Regions from separate parts of the Salirhabdus salicampi genome, predicted to be linked through region 2. Evidence: riboswitches for the same ligand, from Rfam matches in the RefSeq annotation. Region 2 holds a riboswitch; each other region holds the start of a gene.
The links. Region 2 has a riboswitch for cyclic di-GMP ahead of NLW78_RS13680 (response regulator). Riboswitches for the same ligand answer to the same signal wherever they lie in the genome.

Region 1 (8,027 bases), on a different contig from region 2:
GGTGCAGAATGAGTGGGGGAATCCTCCCGCTCCTTTTGCTTTCTTTTTAATGGGAAGTGCTGGGCGGTTTGAACAGTCATTATGGAGTGATCAGGATCACGGTATTATTTTTGGGGGGAGTCAGGGGTGTCAAAGTTACTTTTTACGATTAGGTCAAGAAATCGTGAATGGGTTAGAGCATGTAGGCTATATACGATGTGATGGAAATGTAATGGCCTCTAATCCGCTTTGGTGCCAGTCTTTGACTAGTTGGAAACAACAAGTTTCTAACTGGTTAATAGATGCAAACTGGACGTCATTGCGTCACATTTCTACATTCTTTGATTCAAGAGTACTATTAGGTGATAGGCAAATGTTAGAACGTATTAAACAACATGCCTTTTCAACATTAAGTCGCCAACCAAGCTTATACCTTCGTTTAGTAGAAAATGTTGAATTTATGAAAAAAGGAGTAGGTGTTTTCGGTCAATTACTTCCAGAATTATATGGTGAACACACCGGGCAAATACAATTTAAAAAAACAACGTACTTTCCATATGTAAATGCGTTACGATTACTAGCAATAAAAGAAGAAATTCAAGGTTCATCTACTCTTTCAAGATTTCACCAAATAAAAGGAAAACACCCCTCTATTTATTATTATGAACAATACTTTATGAAGTTACTTCAGTTTCGTCTGCACTTCTTAAAAGATGTACAAAGTTATTCTGACGTTCATCTCATATCCGTCGAAAGGTTAACAAAGAAAGAGAAGAAAGAACTTAAAAACTTGATGAAAAAAGGTTATGAACTTTTTTCTTCTACAAAAAAAATATTAGAAAATGAGTGTTCCACATGGTAATGAATCATATGATTCAATTCATGAAGCAAATTTCAGGTCGGTTTATTTCAAATGATTATACATCTTTATCAGACCCGCATCAAATAGCATATCTTCGAAACTTGCAAAGAGAAATAAAAAAAAATGATGTGCTAAATATACCATTTGATGATTTACAAGTCGTTGTATTTGATATAGAGACTACTGGCTTTTACCCATATAAAGGGGATCGAATTTTAACCATAGGTGCTGTAAAGATGGTAGGTGATCAGATTTTTGAAGATGATACATTTTACTCGGCCATCTATAGTGAAGAAGGGCCGTCCGAGAAAATAGAAAAGCTTACAGGCATAACAAAAGAACAGTTAATGAAAGCCCCGCCTCTTCAGGAAGTGCTAAGGCAATTTTACCAATTTGCGAAAAGTGATACTCTCGTTGCACACCATTCTAATCATGAAAAACAATTTATGAAGCGTGCCAACTGGGAAGCTTTGAAAACAAACTTCCAACACCGTATTCTTGATACGACGTTTTTAATGAAACCAATTGGCCCGGAGTTAAACCTTACTTCACTTGATGAATATTGTGATTACTTCGGCATATATAACGAACAAAGACATCATGCTCTTTATGATGCGATTGCAACCGCCAATATATGGTCAGAGGGCATACGCAGCGTGAAACAGTTAGGTTATAGTAACTTAAACGACTTATACTCCTATTTAGCGAACGAGCTATAGCAAGGAATTAAGGGCTTTAGCTATTTCTCGATTTTAAAATTACGTCATGTTCATTGTCTGTGCTAGTTTGACTCCTTTTTTCTTATAATCATTACTAGAAACACAATCTAGCATTTAGTTTTGATCAAAACGATATATGTATGCTTTCACTATAATGCCATCATTAGCAGGTTCAAAATCAAATTCGGGTAATCGTTTGAAACCTAACTTCTCATATAATTGAATAGCATCCTTCATAAAATCTCCGGTATGTAAACCTATAGAGGCATAATGCCTTGCTTTTACTCGTGTCATACATTCTTTAATCAAGGCTAATGCCACGCCTTTCCCCCTTGCTTCGGGAGAGACTGCAAGCATGCGAATTTCAGGATATTCGAGTTGATTTATAAATTCGTAAGCTTCCACTTTTGCTGGGAATAAGACAACACTCCCTACCATTTCCTCATTTATCTCTGCGATGATCACGTCTACATTCGGTTGCTGATCTACATTGGAAGTCAATGTAGCTTTGAGTGCATTCCAGTGATCTTCAGGAAGCACTTTAGCATATTCACGGTAAGCATGTATTCTTTGCTTTTGGACTTGCTTTAATATACTTTGGTCAGCATCATAGATTTTTATTTCTTCCATTGTTCATCTACCTTCCTGTAAATAGGAATTTTTCTTCCTTTTTACTTAACCTTTCCCGGCCATGTGCCGTGTTCCAACCGGATAGATCAGGCCCTTTCGGTAATACTTTCAGCTGTTCTTTATGGGGTGATAACGTAATGGAAAGATGATAATGTCTTTTAATCGCATTAAAGTCAGTTGTGTCCCCAAACCCTGGAGTTTGGTATAGATCCCGTACATAGTCCCATAAATGATGGTATTCCCGGATTAAATTTCGATTCGCATAAAAGGCAGTAAAGTAGGCGATATCAAAGCGTACGAGGGTTGTGTATAACCGAACGTCCGAATCGGTTATATAGTCCCCGAATAAATAGCGTTGTTTAGAAAGACGCCCTTCTAATTGGTCTAATCTATGGAATAAAGCATCGTAAGCTTCTTCATATGCTTCTTGCGATTGAGCAAAACCACATTTATATACACCATTATTTATATCTTGAAAAATGACATCGTTCATGTGTTCAATGTCTCCACGTAAGTGTTCAGGATATAAATCCGGACTGTTTTCTTTATGATATGGTTTCCATACGGTTTCAAAGTAATTTGTCAGTTTAAAGTAATCGTTATTAACTACTTTCCTCTTTTTCAAATCAACGATGACAGGTACAGTAGGTCTGCCATCATATTGATGATCAGTATGTTTATAAATTTCACTTAAATATGTAATTCCTAAAACTGGGTCAACACCGTGTTCATCTAACGCGAATTCCCAATCCACTCGTTCAATGTTTGGCCTTATTGGACTCGTTGTGCCTAAGCTGATTACGTCCTCTAAACCTAAAATTCTCCGTACAATGACAGCGCGATGTGCCCAAGGACAAGCCGGTGACCAAATTAGTCGATAACGTTTCGGTTCCACTGGCAATTCGTTAACTTTCGACCCAAAGGGGGTTGTAAATTGATTCATTTGCCGTTTGAAAGATCCATCTTTACTAATCTCGGCAGGCTTTTTACGTATCAAGGCAATCATCCTTTCTAATAGGGAAGAAGCAAGTTTCTATAAGGTTATAATATGTAAACCTTTCCGTCAATTTGTTACGAAAAAGGTAAGATAAATTAAATTCATGGATTTATTAAACAAAAATTGCGATACTATAGTTCGAAGAATAGACGAAATAAAAATAGGGGGATTTATTGTGGAAATAGGTTTAAGTACTTTTGTTGAAACAACTCCAGACCCAAAGACAGGAAAAGTGATTAGTCACGCTCAAAGAATTCGTGAAGTTGTCGAGGAAATTGTTCTGGCTGATCAAGTAGGACTGGATGTATTTGGGGTTGGGGAGCACCATCGAAAGGATTTTGCTGCTTCGTCTCCTGCGGTCATCTTAGCGGCAGCGGCATCTCAAACAAAACAGATTCGGTTAACAAGTGCCGTCACTGTTTTATCATCTGACGATCCTGTTCGTGTATTTCAAAATTTCGCAACTGTAGATGGGCTTTCTAACGGGAGAGCCGAGATTATGGCGGGTAGAGGTTCATTTATTGAATCCTTTCCACTGTTTGGATATGATTTGCATGATTATGAAGAGTTGTTTGATGAAAAGCTAGAGTTATTACTTAAGTTACGCGATGCGGAAATGGTGTCGTGGAAAGGGAAGCATAGACCTGCTATCAATAATAGAGGGGTTTATCCACGTCCAGTTCAAGACCCATTGCCAATATGGATCGGAAGTGGAGGAAACCCACAATCTGTTGTTCGTGCTGGAACTTTAGGATTGCCTCTTGTATTAGCCATTATTGGTGGACGTCCATTACAGTTCGAACCGCTTGTTCGTTTATATAAACAAGCAGCTGCACAGGCTGGTCATGATGTATCAAAGCTTCCAATTGCATCTCACTCCCACGGTTTTGTAGGAGAAGATACTGACACAGCAGCGAACCAGTTTTTCCCTTCCACTCAGCAAGTGATGAATGAAATTGGTCGAGAAAGAGGATGGGGTCATTATGATAGAGCAGCATTTGATGCGGCGCGAAGTTTCGAAGGAGCTCTTTACGTAGGGGATGTAGAAACAGTAGCACAAAAAATTATTTATCTACGTAAAAACGTAGGTATTACACGATTTATGTTGCACTGTCCACTCGGAACAATGCCTCATGAGGATGTCATGAGGTCAATTGAATTACTCGGAAAAGAGGTTGCTCCACGGGTTCGTGAAGAAATTTCCAAGTGGGAAAGTGGTCAATAATAGTACTGCAAAATGTTCTCAACATGTATTTTGGGGGTCCGTTTTCTTTCTCAAAATAGCAGTAGTTATCACTAAGTAATATTGTGTTTAAAGGAAGTAGGAGGGAATGTATGAAAGTATTAGTTATCGTTGTACATCCATCTTTACAAGATTCAAGGCTAAATGCGGCATTAAAATCAGCTATTGATCACGAGCCAAACATTACGGTTCATGACCTATACAGTACTTATCCTCGTGAGCAAATTAATGTAAAAAAAGAGCAGCAATTATTAGAAGAGCATGATCGTATTGTCTTTCAATTTCCAAACTATTGGTATAGTTATCCCCCTCTTTTAAAGAAATGGTTTGATGAAGTGTTGGAACGTGGCTGGGCTTTTAAAGAGGGCTTTGCCCTTCGGGGTAAGGAGCTTGGGGTTGCTATAAGTTCAGCCTTTACTCCTGAAGAGTATCGATTTGATGGGCTTCACCGGTTTACAATCGAACAAATTTTAGCTCCATTTTACGCTACTTGTAACTTTATTCGAGCAAAAACAATCCCTATATTTAAAACATTTGAGGAAAGTATAGATACGACGGAAGAACTTATTGAACATGCGAATAAATATGTTCAACATTTGAAAGCGCCATATTCGTTTCACTACAATTCCTATTAAAAAAGGTTGGACTAATGATAGTCCAACCTTTTACCTTATTTATTGAAGAGAATCTTTAACTTCAGCTTCTACTTCTTCGTCAACCCAAGTCGTCCATACATCCTCTTTTTCTTCGAGGAACCAAATAACAGCATCATTAATTTGCGCATCGTTTTCTTGCATGTATGCTAATGCTTCGGCTGTTAATAAACTACTTGATTGATAATCCGTTAAAAACTGTGCTACTTCAGGGGCTCTTTCTGGTAAAGATTGTGTAGCTGCTACAACCACTTCGTTCGGTGGAAATTCACTACCGTAGCCATTATCCCATTTTTCTTGGGAGAATTGAGGTTCTTCTAATAACGTTAAGTCATATTTACCAGTAATCCAAGTCGGTTCCCAATAGTAACCAACCCATGGTTCACCTTTTTGGAATGCCGTTTCAATTGAAGCTGCTAATGCTGCAGCAGAACCAGGTTTAAAGAAATTATATTTATCATCTAACCCATAAGTACTTACTTTTTCTTCCATAATCATCGTAGCATCCCATCCGGATGGTCCACCCATAATACGTCCTTTATCTGGATTTTCAGGGTCTTGGAATAGCTCCGGGTATTTTGCAAGATCAGCAACCGTTTTCAAGTCCGGTGCAATTGGGTCTATTCCTCTTTTGTCGTCACCCTCAATGACAAATGTTGGAACATAAAATCCTTGAGCATTATCGTCGAAGTTGACGCCTAGCTCAACTACCTCTCCACTTTCGATAATTTCATCGTATAGTTCAGAAGAGTTACCAGTCCATACTTCCATATAAGCGTCTACATCACCATTTTTTAAGCCTGTTAATGTGATAGGAGTAGAACCAGTTACTGCATCTGTTTCATAACCATATCCATTTTCAACAATATATTGAGCTAAAGCGGTATGAAAACGAACACTATCCCAATCTCCATTACCGAATACAATTTCCTCTTTCTTTTGTCCGTTTGAATTGCTTTCTTCTGAACCGCAAGCTGTTAATGCAACAATTAATAACGTAAATAAAATCGTTTTGATAGTCTTTTTCGTCGTTGTTTTCATAACATCCTCCAATGTAGTAGTTTTATAGTTTCCTATTGCTTTTGCTGATGGGTAGTTAACTTCGTGTTTAGTAACATAAAGATATGTATACTGTTATACCTAACGAAGTGAACCATCAGCATACCCCCCTTACGAACTGTTACTTAAAAAATTTTATAAGATTCAAAACATAAACTCAAATTGCATTCTTATGCATTATTCCGGTTAAAACATGATGAGAGGCTATCTCGTTCGTTCAGTGATTGACATCATACAAAAGGACTCATTTATGAAGCTATTCATCTATTTACTCCTAATTTAGAGCTTTAGCGACATATTACACTCAAGATGGTAAGAAAAAATATAGAAGTTAATAAAAAATCCAATATATGTAATTTGTTAGGGAGTTTGTTCTATAAAAATGGGTGTAGGAGGAGGTTTTTAAGTATAAAAGACCATTCAATAAAAAGTAAATTATTGGTAACATCAAAGAGAACTTATAAGAATATAGATTCATAATCAATGTAAATCCATAACGAAAGGGCAAACTTAGTGAAAACTAAGGGCGCAAAGCCACGGGTCTAAGGTAGTAAATCTACTATGATGGCTGGGTTACCGAATACAAATGGACAAGCCCTTTCTGACTTGGAGGAAAGGAGAACATTTTGAAAAGATTACTTTACAAGACTTTTATTTGTTTCTTAGCTTTCTTATTAATCGCGACGAGCTTTGTACCAGGCTTAAACAAATTGAATGTTAATGCAGCAACACCGGAAATATTTTTCGGTCCTGGTCTAGATGCTTGGCTACCACAGCCTGGAGGTCCTCCCAGCGGGACAGACAACTTTTCCGCCCTTGCTTCAAGTGGGGAAAGGAGAGACCCATCACAACCACCACAAATGTGGGGAGTCGAACCAAGTGATTTACCAGAGGAATTACAATCTACTTATTTAAATGAATTTGTTCGCTTACCACAGGGGGATGTTTATTACCAAGCGGATGATTTTATTTTACCATCATACGGCTTTCCAATTACGATTCAACGATTATATCAATCGAAACACCAAAATGATAAATCTGCCTTTGGTTATGGGTGGAACTTTCCATATGCTCACTCTATTGAAATGTTTGAGGACTTCAATATATCCGAATTTCGGCCCGATGGCACAGTTGTAAACTATATATATCATCAAGAAGATGAAGAGTTAATGGTAGATGAGTACGATGGTGATGAAAGTATCTACTACCCTTTAGACGAGGGGTACTACACGACAGAAGGTAATGATGTAGCCGAATTAAAGCGTGTAAGTAAAGATGAGTATGAAGTAGAGATGCCAAATGGCACCGTCTATACATTTTACGGATATAAAGCATCATGGAGGGAAAATGCAGACCCAAAGGCTGGGAAAATAACTGCTATCCACGATCGTCAAGGGAATGAAGTATCGATTAGTTATGACCATTCAGGAAACATTACATCGATTTCGAGTGACGATGGCCGAAAATTAACCTTTCAATATGATAATGGTCTTATTACATCTATGACCAATCCACTTGGACAGCAAACAACATATACTTATGATAATGATTTATTACAAACCGTTACATATCCAGATGGTACATTGGAGACTTATACATATAAAAATGGAAAATTAGTATCTATTACCCGTTCTGGCGAAGGAACATATGAAATTAGTTATAACGGAGGACAAGTTACAAAGGTACTACACGAAGGGGATTACCTGTACCATTATTCCTATCAAGGCAATAAAATTGAAGAAACAAACGGTGAAGGAGCTAAGACGACCTACTACTACAACGAGGAGCAAATTGCGAAGAAAGTGGCTCCTAATGGTGATGTCTATCAATATCATTACGATGACCAACAACGTTTAGAAGAGGTTGTAGGACCTGATGAGACAGT
Region 2 (8,027 bases):
TCTTGCAAAATATTACGTTAGCACCTGTAAAAGTAAAAGGGCTTTCAGAAGAAGAGGCAAAAGAAGTTGCCCTGCCTTTACTTGCTAAGGTTGGGCTGGCTGATAAAGCTGATGCCTATCCTGATAGCTTATCAGGTGGGCAAAAACAACGTGTTGCAATTGCTCGGGCACTTGCCATGAACCCGAAAGTCATGCTTTTTGATGAACCGACATCTGCCCTTGATCCAGAGTTAGTTGGAGATGTGCTAGAAGTTATGAAAGACTTAGCAAAAGAGGGTATGACAATGGTAGTTGTTACCCATGAGATGGGCTTCGCTCGTGAAGTGGGGGACCGTGTCTTGTTTATGGATGAAGGTGTAGTGATGGAGGAAGGAGATCCAGAGCAAATCTTTGAAAATCCACAAGATCCTCGTACTCAATCCTTCTTAAGTAAAATTCTATAATAATAGCTTATAAAAAATCCCCTGTGTTGTACTGCCAAAAGGTAAGATTAAATTCTCGCTTTTGGGTCTACAGTACATAAAGGGGATCTTTTTATTTCTCTCTATATATAAAGGCTTTATACAGTTTCTTCTATCATTTCATCATAATGACCTTCGTTAGGTTGTTGATGGATAAGTGTTAATAATTGTATGAACGTTAATGGTAAGAAACTCGAGTGATATGCTATATATTTTGGCTCCCACGTACATGCAAACTTGTCCTTGAAACGTTTTAGTCCTTTAAAGTTATATCGTTTATTACTCTTTTCATAAATGAAGTGTAATAACTTCTCATAATAACTTGCGTTTGCGTCTGTACCCACGTTTGTAAGTGGAGCCATTCCTAAACTGCACTGTTCAAAGTCTTTTTCTTTTGCCCATTTAAAGATATGAACGAATAATGCCTCCATCGTTCCATTTGGACTGTGAGGGGTTTTACGCATTAAATCTATGCTTATCTTTTTACGATAATTTGTAGCTAAAGTAGCGAAAGCCACGATATCACCATTTGGGTCGGTTATAATCCCTAATGGAAAATGTGAAATATAATCCTCTGAAAAGAACGCTACTGAAAAGCTCTTTTCTTGCCTGCTTCCTAACCATTGTTGCGATATGCTCCTTAATTGGGCGATCGTTTTTTCTGAATAGGGTGGTTCCATAATTTGAAAGGAATACCCACTTCGATTTAACTTATTTAATGCTGTACGCAAATTTCCTTTACTTTTCCCACGTAAAGAAAAATGATGAAGATTCACGATTGCTTCTTCCCCAATTTTTATAACACGATAACCAGTTTCAAGGTAATGTGGTATAAACTGCTGGCTTACTTGGTAGAAGAATACGTTACACCCATTTTTTTGACTATATGTTATAAACTGTTTAATACCTTCATAAAAGAAGAGCGGGTCACCTAGGGGGTCTCCTAATACAAAAAGTTTTTTTCCAATGCGTTTATATAGAATGAGTACTTTTCGTTGTGGATCCCAAAAAAACTCTTTATCTTTAAGAAAACTAAGATGTGATACATGGTTTCCGCCGTATTTCTTTAGGAATGATTTCAGTGATTGGATATCCTTGTCGTTAACAGGGGATAACTCCTTGTTATTCCATAGTCTAATCATGGTCGATGTAGTCTCCTCCTCAAATATCACCTTTATAAAGATAGCACAATATAGTTCCAAAGGAAAAGGGACTTTTTTATCGGATAATAATTACTATAAAATCAATAAGAAAGAGATAATCTTCTCTTTTAAATTAAATAGAAATGGGAAATGTAATTAAAGGGTACAAAAAAGAGTTAAGGGGATTCAACATGGCGGAAAAAGTTGCAATTATTACGGATATTCACGGTAATTATAATGCGTTAAAAGCGGTCTTACATGACATTAATAAGGATGAAGATATAGTTCATATTTATTGTTTAGGTGATTTAATTGGAATTGGTCATGAAACAAATGAAGTTCTCTCATTATTGTCCGTACAAAAGAACATTTCCTTTGTGGCTGGTAACCATGATCAAGCAATTTTAAATATTTTTGCGGGTAAGGAACCTGGAAGTAAGGGAGAAGAAAAAGAACACCATAAATGGATTGCTTCCCGGTTAGATCCTGCTTACCTACCGATGCTATCTGGTCTTTCGCAAAAGTTATACGCAAATCATAATGGGAAAACGTTTTATTTTACCCATTACCATGTAAATGAACGGGGTGATTTTTTACCCGTCGATCAAACCCCTTCAGTAAATAAATTAGATGAGTTGTACCGGGAGTCAACCGCGGACATCGTTTGTTTTGGCCACCATCACGTTGTTCATCATTTTAAATCGAAAGAACGGCTGTATGTAAATCCAAGCTCATTAGGATGTAATCATAAGCCGTTAGCACCATACGGAGTTGTTGAATTAGGAGCATTTGGGAATATAAATATATCGTTTCGAGAAGTACCATATGACAATAAAGACTTTTTACTCTCATACGAGCGCTTAAATGTTCCTGGGAAGGAATTTATTTTAGAAGTTTTTTACGGAAACCAACATTTGCGATATATATAGCAAAAGACAACCTCTTTCAAACTCCGTGGAAGAGGTCGTCAGACTATTCATCGTCTTCAACTAAGGGATACACACCGTTTCGTCGTGAACCTCTTTCCCGGTCAAAGGTGGATTGAATGCGCAAACCATGCGCATATCATGTTTATCTAGGGCATATATTTTACCTGCTGAAATCACAAAAAGCACCTTACCACTGACAATGTCTCGACTTCACCTTCCCCTTTTATACAATAAAACATCTTCATGGTGGCTTTGATACCAAAGCTCTCTCCTAAATAAAAATCATGCTCAATTTATAGAAAATTCTGGTTCTTTACCTTATAATAGTTTGAAATACCTTTGAATAAATACGGTAAGTAAAGGAGACTTCAATTCGTGTTACATAAAAAAGACGATTTATATCATAATTTAATGGCTGATTTCGATTACACATTAAATCATTCAGGTGTATCCGGTAATAGAGTGGCTTCCCGTCTGAATGAGTTATCCTTAATCGGTAAAACAGAGTACGGTGGGTCTTATCGTGTAGGATTTTCTGCTAAAGAAGCTGAAGCGAAAAATAAAGTAATAGATTGGATGAAAGAAGCGGGGTTAGCCGTAACGACTGATGGTGCGGGCAATGTTTTTGGTAGATTAGAAGGAAAAAATCAGTCACTACCTCTCCTGATGTCTGGTTCACACGTAGATAGCGTTCCAAATGGAGGGCATTTTGATGGGCCGTTAGGTGTATTAGCAGCATTAGAAGTAGTTGAAGCGTGGAAAGAAACTGGCTATACACCAGAACGCACGGTTGAAGTTGTGATTTTTACAGATGAGGAAGGGGCACGCTTCAATGGTGGGTTGTTAGGAAGTCAGGCCTTTACTGGGCAAAATGATAAAGAAACGATAACAAAGTTAACAGATACAGAGGGGAAATCTTTCTCTGAGGTTCTAGATGAAATTGGCTTAACAGAAGAAGAATTCTTTCAATCCGAACGGGATCTAACGAAGATAGAAGCTTTTATAGAAGTTCACATTGAACAAGGGAAACGCTTGGAAAAAGAGCAACTCCCTGTTGGTATCGTAACAGGTATTGCTGGACCTTGTTGGTTATCTATGAACTTTAAAGGACAAGCAGGTCATGCTGGAAATACCCCCATGGATGAAAGATGTGACGCCCTCGTTGCTGCCGGAAAGTTTGTAAGTGAGATTCATAATCTACCTCCACGAGTTAGTTCAACGGCAGTAGCAACTGTTGGAAAATTGAACGTCAAACCAAATGGGGTAAATGTAATTCCAGGTGAAGTGGACTTAACGGTTGATATTCGTGATATCCATGAGAATACACGTGATCAACTTGTTGGGTTAATAACCGATGCAGCACAAAGTGTTGCCAAGAAGTACGGCATAAACGTTGCATGGAATGAAACCGTACGAGTTGATCCGTTGTTAATACGAAAGGATCTACAACAAAAGTTAGATGCATCGATTGTGGCAAATGGCATAGAACCTTTCTATTTACCGAGTGGAGCAGGTCATGATGCAATGGTCGTTGGGAGAAAAATTCCATCTGCCATGTTGTTTGTGCAAAGTAAAGATGGTATTAGTCATAACCCGGCAGAATGGTCTTCCTTGAACGATTGTGTTCAGACGATCCATGTTTTAAAACACTTCATAGAAAACTACTAATGATTCATATACGCTGTGCCTAGAATAGGTACGGCGTTTTTCTATATAAATGGTTTCAAGTCATGGTGACCTACATCTATTTTAAAATGGAATTTTATTTCATTCTATAATAATTACCATCATCCTAGAATGAAAAATATGTTAAAATAAAAATAGTGAATATGTACTAGAAATATATAAAATATAGAAAGAAATAAAATAATGGTACGATAAAGGCAAACTTGTCGAAAGATGAGGACGCAAAGCCTCAGGTCTAAAGCGGAAGCTAAGATGGCTGGGTTACCGTAGGGAAAGAGAAGTGACTCCCTTTGCGGGCATTACTTCTCTTTTCATATTTTCATTAACGTTCTGAGCTTTGTCTATCATTGTTTTTTATGAATATATTTAGAAACGGGGCGTTAGGAGATGTCGGTTAAACGCAGGCTGATTATTGGTTCAGCATCTGTAATGTTTCTATTAGTTGTGCTAGCAACTACAGCAGTGGTGCTATTAGAAAAATTTAATCATAATATTGAAACAGTTGTTGAGAAAGATTATCAAAAAATTGTTCTACTGAATCGATTGGGAAATGATTTCAGTTCTTACGTTAAATTAGTAAGAGAGGCTGAATCATTTGAAAATGAATCTGAGACTTTTAAATTTTTGAATGCAGTGGATGAAAAGCGTTCAGATATAGAAGTTACAATTGCATCGCTGGAAAATGTCATTGTCCAAAGGGAGGCCATTTCTACCTTTAGGAAATTAAAGGTGGAATACCAGAACTATAATAACCTAGTTGATCTTTATCTTGCATCAGATAGCAGAGTGAATCGACCATTTTTTAATGAAGAAAGTGTCCGCATTCAAACAGAACTACTTGATAACATCACTCAACTTACAAACGTCTATGAACAAGATATGGAAGAGATTACAGAAGAATCTCAAGCGTTATTTGAAAATACAAGAAAAATTATCATTATTTTATCTACGCTAGTAATCGGTGCCGGTCTTGTGATTGCCATTATAATCATTCGCAATATTACTAAAAACTTAAATCTGCTATTAAATGGAATTGAAGGATTTACATCTGGAAAACTCGACCTGACCAAACGATTAAGCGTTAAATCAAAGGATGAATTTGGTAAGTTAGCAGATGCTTTCAATCGTATGATTGACTGGTTACAAGAGAAAACAGACCGGGAACGTGAAACAGCAGTTTTGAATGAAGAGCAAGCATGGCTGAAATCTAACATTGCCGAAATAACAGTTGAATTGCAAGGGAATCCGGACTTGCAATCACTGGCGAAAACATTTGTGTCAAAAGTCACCCCGCTAGTCAGAGGGAATTTAGGGGTCTTATACATTACAGAAGATAGTGATGAAGATGACGCACCTGATTTAAGGCTAGTGGGTAGTTACGCATATAAAGAACGAAAACATTTATCAGATCGATTCTCCTTTGGTGAGGGCTTAGTCGGTCAAGCTGCGTATGAAAAAGAAACGATACTTCTTACCGATGTCCCTGATGACTACATTAAAATTAATTCAGGAGTAGGAGAAGCTACGCCATTAAATATCATCGTACTACCACTTATTTTCAAAGGGAAAGTGCTAGGTGTACTAGAAGTTGCTTCATTCCATCAATTTAAAGAGATTGAGAAAGAATTATTAGAACAATTAACAGATAGTATTGGTATTGTGATTGAAAATATTAAAGGGCAAATGCGCACCGAAGAGTTGTTAGAAGAGTCGCAAGTTTTAACAGAAGAGCTTCAAACACAAGCAGAAGAATTAGAAGTTCAACAAAAAGAATTAGAGCAAATTAATGCCGAACTTGAGCAGCAGACAAAGGCTTTAAAAGAATCTGAGCGTGTCCTTCAACAGCAACAGGAGGAGTTGGAGCATAATAACACAGAGTTAGAAGAAAAAGCCCAACAACTAGCAGAACAAAATCAAAAGTTTGAGCAAAAAAGTCAAGAAGCTGAAAAAGCTAAAGTAGATGCTGAAGAGAAAGCGAAACAACTTGAGCTTATATCTAAATATAAATCAGAGTTTTTAGCAAACATGTCTCACGAGCTACGAACTCCGTTAAATAGTTTATTAATTTTAGCGAAGCTTCTTTCTGAAAACAAAGAAGGAAACTTCACAGACAAACAAGTAGAATTTGTCAAAACAATCTATTCATCTGGTGCAGACTTATTAAATCTCATTAATGATATCCTTGATTTATCAAAGGTAGAGTCCGGGAATATGGAAGTTTATAAAAGCCGCTTCCTATTGAATGATGTGAAACGTTTCGTGGAAGATACATTTAAACCCGTAGCAGAAAATAAAGGAATCGAGTTTGATGTTCAATTAAGCAACACGTTACCTAAAACAGTATTTACAGATAAAAAACGATTTGAACAAATAATAAAGAACCTACTATCAAATGCCTTTAAGTTTACGGAAAGAGGTCATGTAAACTTAAACATTCGGAGGGCAAGTGAACAAGAATTACAACAACTAACAGGAGAGGCTTTCCATAACGGTGATGTTACCGTTGCATTCTCCATTTCAGATACTGGTATTGGAATCCCTAAAGATAAACAAGAAATTATTTTTGATGCCTTCCAACAGGTAGATGGAACAACAAGTCGAAAGTATGAAGGTACAGGTTTAGGACTTTCCATTAGTCGGGAATTTGCTTCTATGCTAGGCGGCGACATAAAAGTCGAAAGTATAGAAGGAGAAGGAAGTACTTTCACCCTTTACTTGCCAATCTCTTATGTAGGACCAAACGAAGTAAACCAGCAAGAAGAGACACCTATTATTGATGCACGAGACGAAATTGCATCCACTCGAATTGCTGATCCTGTTGTCACGGACATACCTCCAATAGAAGATGTCGTATCAGATGAAGAACTAGTCCGAGAAATGGAGTCCGACCGAAAACGAATTCTTGTCGTTGAGGATGATGCTACACAACGGAACAGTATCGTAGAACTCATCCAAGGAATGTATGTAGATATCGTTTCTGTATCTTCAGGGGAAGAAGCATTACAAGAGTTAACCGGCAAATTTTTCGATTGTATGATATTAGATTTAGGTTTATCGAAAATGTCTGGTTATGAATTGTTAGAAGAAATCGAGAAAGAAAGCTCGTTACACTATATACCAGTCCTTATTTATACAGGAAGAGACCTATCTTCAAAGGATGAGTTAAGATTAAAGAAGCATGCGAAAACGATCATTATGAAAGATATTTACTCACCCGAGAGATTGCTTGAGGAAGTATCATATTTGTTAAACAAAAAAGATGAAGATTTATCAAATGTGAGTATCGAACATGTTCAAGAAACTTTGCAGGACAATCATTTTGAAGGTAAGAAAATATTAATCGTTGATGATGATATAAGAAATGTCTTTGCTTTATCTAATATGCTTGAACATCATGAAATGGAAGTGTTGTTTGCTGAAAACGGAAGAGAAGGAATCGAAACGTTGCAGAGAAATGAAGATATCGATCTTGTCTTAATGGACGTCATGATGCCTGAGATGGACGGATACGAAGCGACGCAAAAGATTCGCAGCAACCCTGAATTTAAATCATTACCAATCATTGCATTAACAGCAAAGGCGATGAAAGATGATCGGAAAAAGTGTTTAGATGCGGGTGCCTCCGATTATATCGCGAAACCAATTAACAATGATCAATTATTATCGTTAATGCGAGTTTGGTTATATAAGTAAGGAGAATGATGAGTGGAGGAAAATCTATTTAATGAAAAAAGTTGGACAACTTACGACGGGGTGGAAAAGATTGAAATACGTCTACTCCTCGAAGGGATTTTCCTTCGTTACGGATA
Region 3 (8,027 bases), on a different contig from region 2:
AGAAGGTCAACAGGAGATAGATCAACCATCACTTATTACCAACTTCGATACAAAACAATTCAGTCACTTCCTGATGATTGGAGGTATACTGGTACTGTTTGGCCTATCTTGTTACCAGCGGTTCATAGCAATAAGGACTAATAATAAGAAGATAGACTGGATTAATCTATGTTTGCTATTTATTACACTCCTTGGATACATTATATACTTACTTTATACAATAAACGTTTTATCTGTAGAAAGCTTTCAAGAACTAATCAAATTAAACATATTCCAATTCCCTACCGTACAAGTATTCTTCATACTATGTGCTTTTATGTTTAAAAGGTATCGTTACGTATTATTCGCCCTCTCTTTATTATTATTTTCTTTTTATACAGGGCACTCATCTTATCCTAGATATGGTGGGATGATTAATATAACAATGAACTCAATACACCTTCTTTCCATCGGAATCTGGATTGGAGGGTTAGTTGGGTTACTTACAGGTGTACGTACGAAAGCATTACTGACAAAGTTTTCCAAGTGGGCTCTCATTAGTGTAATGCTTACTATTGTGACCGGAATTTGGATGTCAATTCAATTTGTTCCCTCTTACACTTTTTCCTCCTGGGCGAGCAGCAATTGGGGAACATTTATAATAATTAAAATCATTCTCGTCATCATAGTGAGCATTTTTGCATTATATAATCGAAAATTGATTCGCCTAGGTTCTACTACTGTTCAACCGCAAGTTGTAGCGGAGCTGTGTATTGGTATAGTCATTATTCTGATTGCGTCTGCGCTAATTATAGCTTCACCTGGTGCAGCTGAACAAGGAGTTTATGCAGATAAACACAGTGGGGATAATCGTAAAATTGAGGTCGATATAACACCGTTTCAACCAGGGTATAATGATATGACATTTCAAATTAAATCATTGGATGCAAACATTAAAGATGTTTACGTCACCCTTTCGATGCCGCCAAATTGGGAGAAAAGAAACCGAGCATTTCAAATTAATGATAACATCTATAAAATTACAGGACTGAACATACATGCAGCAGGTACTACCTTTATGGAAGTAGAAGTAGTAAAAGAAGACAATACAGTGGAAACCTTTCCTTTTAAAATGATAACACCAGGGGAAATTCGTCTTAACGAGTAAATTATATTTTAAACATTTTATAGGAGCATTCGATATCGAATGCTCCTTATCTATTTCTCTATATGTTGAAACCCTTGCAAACGACTACTTTTATGACAGATAAGATAAAGTATAAAATATATTATAAAGGAATACGTATTGTACCAATTAATTGGTTCATAATATTGAAAATAAACAAACAGTGGTTCACCAACAAATGCCGTTAAAAAAGCGAATAGGAATGCTTTTATATATGGAGATAACTTCGGCTTCCACTCAAGCAATAACATGATTATGACCGGAATTAATGTCCAGTCCCACGGTAGATAAGCAGGTATCCACGGAAAAACCTCATAATAATACATCCACAATCCAAACTGAACACCTAAAAAATCTAAAAAAGAGGCAATAATAGTTGCAATAAAACCGACAAAGAGCAATCGATATCTTCGCTCACGACTATGCACTACGAACCACATTACCCAAGGAACCACTGACAATGCGACACTTCCCCACCAATGAGGGGTAAATAATATATGTTCTATCCACGTATTCAACTTTATATGGTTAGCTGTTTCGATAAGCTCATAAGAATGATTTATTTCTGTTTTTAGTTGAACATTCATCTCATTCAACTACCTTTTATTTTTAGCATGGGTGAAATGTCCTGAATTTATGCCAACTAATAAAAAGTGCGGCTTTACCTTTATCCGCACTTCATGATCAAGTTTACTTATTTTTAGATATAATATATTCTGTAGCCGCCTTTGTAGATGTGAAAAATTGTTCCTGATCAGAAAAACCGTGCAAATGTTTTGCTAGTTGAGGTTTAATGCCTACAATTAACGGATCGGCTCCCATAACTTTAAGTGCTTGAACCATCCGTTCTAATTGATAACGTATTTCCTCAGTCCATTCTGTTACACCATTTAAATCGATTGCAACATAATCTGCTTTGCGGCTTTTACATTCGTTTAAAATTTTGTAAATCACTTTGTCCAATCTTTTCTCATCTAGAGGTCCAATTAGGGGTACTGCCAGAGCATTTTCCCATATATGTAAAATGGGAACGGATAACTCACTGATTAATTGTTCTTTTCTCTCATCCTCTTGTGCTTTCGTCGTAATATCCATTAATAATACAACATAACCCTTTATTTCCCCTTCAACTTTAACAGGGTTAATAATGATATCGGCTATATACGTATCTTTAATATTTATTCTCGAACTATGTGTAGTTGTTAAGTTATCCATAATTGATTTTTGGTAGGCTGGTTTTCTATGAAAATGGCCCATATTTACTCCGATAAGATCCTCTACATGATCAATATTAAAAAGCGGGACTACATGTTCCATCAATTGAACCGCTGCTTCATTTAACCAGATCACATTGTATGCTTTATCAGCTAAAATGATATTTTCATTAATTGCGTTTAATACCGTAACTTCAGACATAAATTCCGGAAATTTCCCTAACGATTTCACAAATATCAGCCAACCTCTCACCGCTAAACTTTGTATCGATAAATTAATCTTCTTTCTATAATAAAACTTTATGAATGTAAAAGGAAGTATGTTCTAAAATTAAGTACGAAAAGAAAATGGATTAATACATATTTTATTAACATCCGTGAACATTAATTATAAGATGGATAATAAAGGAAGTAGGATATACGATGAGAATCCAAGAGTATATAAATTTAGGTTGGAATATTGAATCCTATATTTATGTAACAGTCATCCTATTCGGTATTGTTACGCTAATCTACTTTTTAAGGTTAAACTGGAAGTTGTATGGATTATTATTTCTATTGGCTACAATTATTGGGAACGTCTTATGTTACATCTTTGTGAAGCTTGGTTTTTATTCATACCCTTATGTTCTATTTCCAAAGATTCTCATTATGCCAGTAACAGCTGTTACATTTGCATTCCCCGCATTTGTACTTATCGGTGTTTATTTTAGTCCTGTTAAATGGGTTTGGAAAATACCGTTCTACTGGACACTCATACATATAGGGATGTTTTGTGAAACTTATGCTTTAAATAAGACGAGGATCATTGAATATAATTTCAAATGGGACTTTTGGGACTCCTATACGTGGTGGTGGATTTTCTTCTTATTATTCGAATGGATAGGAGGCTTAATCATACCGAGTCACTTACGTCGTCCAATCAACCTCCATCACTTACAGTATGGTAGGATTGGCTGGGCCATTATTCATTTCGTCCTCATCGTGACCATTTTTTTAGGCGGTTATTACGTGGGAACTATGCAGTAATCATTAGATGAACAAAAGAAGGGTGGACACTTATCCTTCTTTTGTCACTTCTTGTTTCTGCAAACTATTTTGAACGCCTCTTTTCAACGTATACACGCTGTTGACATTCTTATTTGTCCTCTTCAGTTCCCCCTCGATCAATACAATGATCAAGTTGGCAAAGCCGTAACTGTAGCTATCCCGGTATTTAACATTATTGATAACAGTAATGTGCTCGTATCCGAATATCCTAGCACCCACTTTTCTGTTAAATCCTCAAATGGTATATGCTCCAATATTTCAAAAAGTAGCTCTCCTCCCCTCGGAGGGATAATCATATCAATTTCATCATCTTTCATCATATTAAGAAACTCAATAGCCCTTTGTTTGGATGGTGCAGATTTCGCTTTTTCTTGCTGCCATACTGTGTCCCACAAACAACGTTATATCCTCTTTCACTGATTCGACTTAACGATGATCGAAACATTGCATGAAGTGAAACAGGGATTCCAGAAGAGGGGGCTGTAACACCAATCGTTCCGTTTTTCTTAAAACGAGGATACGTAATCATTTAATTTCCTCATATTCAACCTTTGGTTAATTTTACCACATATTAAAAATGACTACATAAATTGTAGTCATTTTTGCTTTGACATCACTTCACTCCAATTCCCACTTTCATCTTTCATCATTAAAACATATCTATCAGTCTTTTCTACAACATCAATATGATAATATACAATCTTCTTGTCTCGCTCATCTACATATTCAGGGGAATTGTCAATATAACTTAAATAGCGGTCTTTCTTATGTATTGTTGTCGTATAGATCGTTTCTTCCCCCCAATTCACCTTAAACACAATCGTTTTAGGCTTATGTGTACTAGACCAAACTCTGTTCACGACAAACATCATATCATCATTGAGTCTTCTTTTTATCGTACGTACTTTGTTTTCCGTTAACGGTTCCCCAGTATCTAAATACTGATCTAAAACATTATTTTTTGCGGTTCCGTAGTTTAAAGTAACCTTTAACTGTTTTGTTTCATCATGAAATGTAAATGTTTCTACGATAGCAAAATCTAAGTGATTTGGCCGGTTTAATTCGTCCTTTATTTCTTCTCTTACCGGCATTTGTTCTTTTTGTATTTCATGCACAATTATATGTGTATATAGGGGAATAACGAACAGAGAAATCAATCCTATTGATACAATATGGAAAACCTTTTTCATTTTCCAATTTCGGATAAACATAACGATACCAATGAAATATAACAATAGAAAACCATAACGTATTAGAGGTCGATCATCTAATTCATATGCAATATGATATAAAGTTGTATTTCCATTGAATAATTGAAACAGCTTCCCTTCTATATAAAGCCAACCCCCACATAATAATAACAGTGAATAAATAACAAACGATAGTTTCGTATTCAATGCTCTCTCCCCTTAAATAAAAATCCGAATTTTGTTACTAACACCTTATTTTATCATATAAAAAGAGCTCCTCAGCGCTGGGGAGCTCCTTAAAAACTAAATTAGTACCCTAAAAACAGTTTTTCATTCTTTAGACGTAAGTGCAAAGAAACCTACAATAACTCGCTCTTTTTAACCTTGATAAGAAATATCTATTTATGAAATTGCATGTATTGCTGAATTAATTGGTCCATTTCCTTTGAACATTGTAATACTTGTTCATTGTTAAGGCCCTTTTCATGAGCGCACTGGTTTAACTCTTTCCGTTTTTCCTCAATTTGCTGTAGAAGTGTGTTCCTCTCCGACATTTAACTCAAATACCTCCATTAGTCTAATAGGTAAAAACAAAAAAACAGGTATGCCGTAAGAAACTCGACACACCTGTTTTAGGAAATGTTTCTTCGGCGGCCCGGCTACCGTAGCGATTTGCTTTAGGCCCGTGGCTTTGCGTCCTTATCTTTCGATAAGTTTGCCTTTTTCGGTTAAAAAGAACTATTATTCTATAGTAAATTATACCTTCATTAACAAATAAATCAATAGTTTTTACCTAATAATTTCATTAAGAAAGATTAATGACTATGACTATTGACTCATTGGAGGGTGGTTTATTTAAATTGGAATATGTTCGACAGTTTTTAAAGATCTATCATGAAAAGATAGCTTGTAGATGTCAGGCATGTTTAGCTGTTTCCAAAATGAGTAGCCATACTTCTCATCAAAATAATTCATGATAAGCACCATAATATTTCCATGTGTACCAATTACAATATTTTCCCCTTTATACGTTTGTAAAATCCACATCATTGTTTTCACACCTCTTTGTTGAGCTACAACATTAGATTCTCCACCACTCCACGAAAAAGAGTAGTCACTCCATACCTTTTCACTAGCGTAGTCAAAATTGTCCACAGAAACTCCTGCTAATTTTCTCTCTCTTAAATCAGCTTCAATGATGACCTTTTGATTGAGTTGCTTAGCAACTCCTTCAACTGTTTGTATAGCCCGTTTGTATGGGCTTGAAATTACACAGTCAATCTCCTCTTGTTTCAACCGATTCGTAACCCTTTTTGTATCTTCCATCCCTCTATTGGATAATGGCCTTCTTAGTTCATCTGGTGTATAAATGGAATGGGCATGACGAACAAAAAATATAGTAGTACTCATAAAAAATCCCCTTTTTTTAAAAAACTTGTTTTAAATGTTCGTATATGTTATATTATTTAAATGCGATATATTGAATAAAGTAACTGGCATCCACTTATGTTTTTCGGAACTGCTTACTCACACTGGATCGGCTTCGGAGCCGTAAGGACGTAAGAGAGGTAGGGCTTACGTTGTTTAGGTTAAAACATCCAGGTGGAATATAACCGCGGCATAGATAATAAAAATTATAAATTTAAAACATTATTTTCAATATATTCAAAAAGCGAACGAGAAACAGCTCGTTCGCTTTTTCAATTTATAAGCTAATGCTACGTACCTCAACCTTAGTGATTCTCTAGCAGTTTTTTACTTCAGTCCTAACTTTTTTTTTATTGCATTTCCTTCTTTTCGGACCTTCGCCCACTTATACGGAAGTGTTCTAATTTCTCCACTGTTCTTTGCATCTTCCAAATGTTCCAATGCTTCTAAAATAATACTCCGTTGTAATTCCTTGTGAAAGGGAACGCCAAAATGATGTCCCATCATAAAAGGTACAAACACTGACCTTGGTGGTTTTATATATTCTGTCACATCTAATGCTACTGACATGGATACAGTAGGAATTCCTCTATTCTCTATAGCGCGCTGAACTAGCGCGATCGACTGATGGCATATAGGTCATGCGGGAGACAACAGAGCAATATCTGCATGATCCTTCACTACAGCATCAGCAATATTTTCAGCCAATGTTTCTTCTAAAAGAGTTGGGTCCATATTGTAGCCGATAAATGAGAAGAAATGGTCGGTTAATCCCCCAATTACACCTTCATCCGCTAATTCTTGTAATCTCTTAATGGGAAAAATTACGTTAATATCTTCATTGGCTCCAAACGTAGGATATTTTAATTGATGAATTTCTAAATCTTCTTGTTTTAAATGAGAAGGCACTTTTCGATATGTATAGTCTCCAACTGGATGTACTGTATCGAAGGGCATCGTACCTTTAGGTTGTACCCCTGCTGTGCTGACAAATGTTAAACGAGACTCTGAAATCGGCTTCGTTATATTTGCTAATGGTACGTAACTATCCTTTGTAATCATAGAACCTGGATACCTTTCGTTAACAGTATTCCATAGTCCTGAACGTAGTTGTTTTGATTTAAAGGTTTCCGTCATGCTTCCATTCCCCCGATCGTTTCACAAAATAAAAATGCAAATGAAAATATAAATGAGCTAAAGTAGAGTCGTCCTTTTTATCCATTGTTTCCAATATAAATTCTCTATCTGTTTCAGGTAAATCTAATAATAGTTTTAATGCTTCAATCCATGATTTATCAATCTCTTTTTTTCCCATTTCCTCATTGCCATCACCAAAGTGAAGACGAACATACCGGATTAATTTTTCATTGTCCCCGTTAGCAATGGCCTCTTTTAAGTAAGGTAAAGACATAAAACTTCCCCCTATTCTATTGCTATAAATTTCAATAATATAGAAAAATTTCGAAACTTTCAAACAAATAAGCAGTTGCCTTAACACGTCTGCCTTTATTCTATTTAATTCCCTATTTTTTCTTTGTTTTCCCACTTTTTATTAACCAACGATGTTGGATAATCTCCGTTATCGTTAACAGAAGCGCAGTTAATATAGCACCGAAAAACGTAACATATGTAACTTGTAATTGTGAGACAAAATAGACGATGAGCGTTGCGGCGATAAAATCGGCTATAGTACTCACCCAAAACGTTAATTTTCTTAATATAAGAATCTCCATCAAATGTGCTGATACTGCTAAAATGAAACCAATAATGATTGGCTGAAATATAGTTGTATAAAATACATTCGGAAACATAATCCAAGCTAATATAACCCCAATTGGGCACATAAACAATTTCATGACGAGGCCTGACATGTTGAATCTCCCCCCTTTACTTTGCATCTCATTCGAGAATTTTTGAAACTACATTTAACAGTCTAACCCTATTGTTCTTCTTGGTCTACATCATCAAAAAAAATACATG

Region 1: linked by a shared signal. The riboswitch ahead of NLW78_RS10490 (RHS repeat-associated core domain-containing protein) and the one ahead of NLW78_RS13680 (response regulator) in region 2 are both predicted to bind cyclic di-GMP.
Region 3: linked by a shared signal. The riboswitch ahead of NLW78_RS01075 (aspartyl-phosphate phosphatase Spo0E family protein) and the one ahead of NLW78_RS13680 (response regulator) in region 2 are both predicted to bind cyclic di-GMP.

Annotation. Positions count from the first base shown of each region.
Region 1 is NZ_JANBWE010000003.1:89,975-98,001, forward strand. It holds gene NLW78_RS10455 (DUF294 nucleotidyltransferase-like domain-containing protein) at 1-841, shown strand, start outside; gene NLW78_RS10460 (exonuclease domain-containing protein) at 835-1,560, shown strand; gene NLW78_RS10465 (GNAT family N-acetyltransferase) at 1,675-2,190, opposite strand; gene NLW78_RS10470 (glutathione S-transferase family protein) at 2,198-3,133, opposite strand; gene NLW78_RS10475 (LLM class flavin-dependent oxidoreductase) at 3,363-4,412, shown strand; gene NLW78_RS10480 (NAD(P)H-dependent oxidoreductase) at 4,523-5,065, shown strand; gene NLW78_RS10485 (ABC transporter substrate-binding protein) at 5,105-6,124, opposite strand; cyclic di-GMP riboswitch class I at 6,636-6,723, shown strand; gene NLW78_RS10490 (RHS repeat-associated core domain-containing protein) at 6,769-8,027, shown strand, end outside.
Region 2 is NZ_JANBWE010000005.1:71,323-79,349, forward strand. It holds gene NLW78_RS13655 (amino acid ABC transporter ATP-binding protein) at 1-443, shown strand, start outside; gene NLW78_RS13660 (phosphatidylglycerol lysyltransferase domain-containing protein) at 560-1,603, opposite strand; gene NLW78_RS13665 (metallophosphoesterase family protein) at 1,795-2,532, shown strand; partial or broken gene NLW78_RS13670 (ectoine synthase) at 2,576-2,796, opposite strand; gene NLW78_RS13675 (M20 family metallo-hydrolase) at 2,944-4,200, shown strand; cyclic di-GMP riboswitch class I at 4,405-4,487, shown strand; gene NLW78_RS13680 (response regulator) at 4,606-7,911, shown strand; gene NLW78_RS13685 (CheR family methyltransferase) at 7,924-8,027, shown strand, end outside.
Region 3 is NZ_JANBWE010000001.1:203,898-211,924, reverse strand. It holds gene NLW78_RS01105 (copper resistance CopC/CopD family protein) at 1-1,147, shown strand, start outside; gene NLW78_RS01100 (CBO0543 family protein) at 1,198-1,752, opposite strand; gene NLW78_RS01095 (STAS domain-containing protein) at 1,856-2,611, opposite strand; gene NLW78_RS01090 (CBO0543 family protein) at 2,803-3,408, shown strand; partial or broken gene NLW78_RS01085 (LD-carboxypeptidase) at 3,579-3,958, opposite strand; gene NLW78_RS01080 (hypothetical protein) at 4,026-4,826, opposite strand; gene NLW78_RS01075 (aspartyl-phosphate phosphatase Spo0E family protein) at 5,018-5,173, opposite strand; cyclic di-GMP riboswitch class I at 5,266-5,349, opposite strand; gene NLW78_RS01070 (histidine phosphatase family protein) at 5,475-6,029, opposite strand; gene NLW78_RS01065 (hypothetical protein) at 6,375-6,617, opposite strand; gene NLW78_RS01060 (glycine/sarcosine/betaine reductase selenoprotein B family protein) at 6,687-7,184, opposite strand; gene NLW78_RS01055 (hypothetical protein) at 7,168-7,458, opposite strand; gene NLW78_RS01050 (DUF2512 family protein) at 7,571-7,918, opposite strand.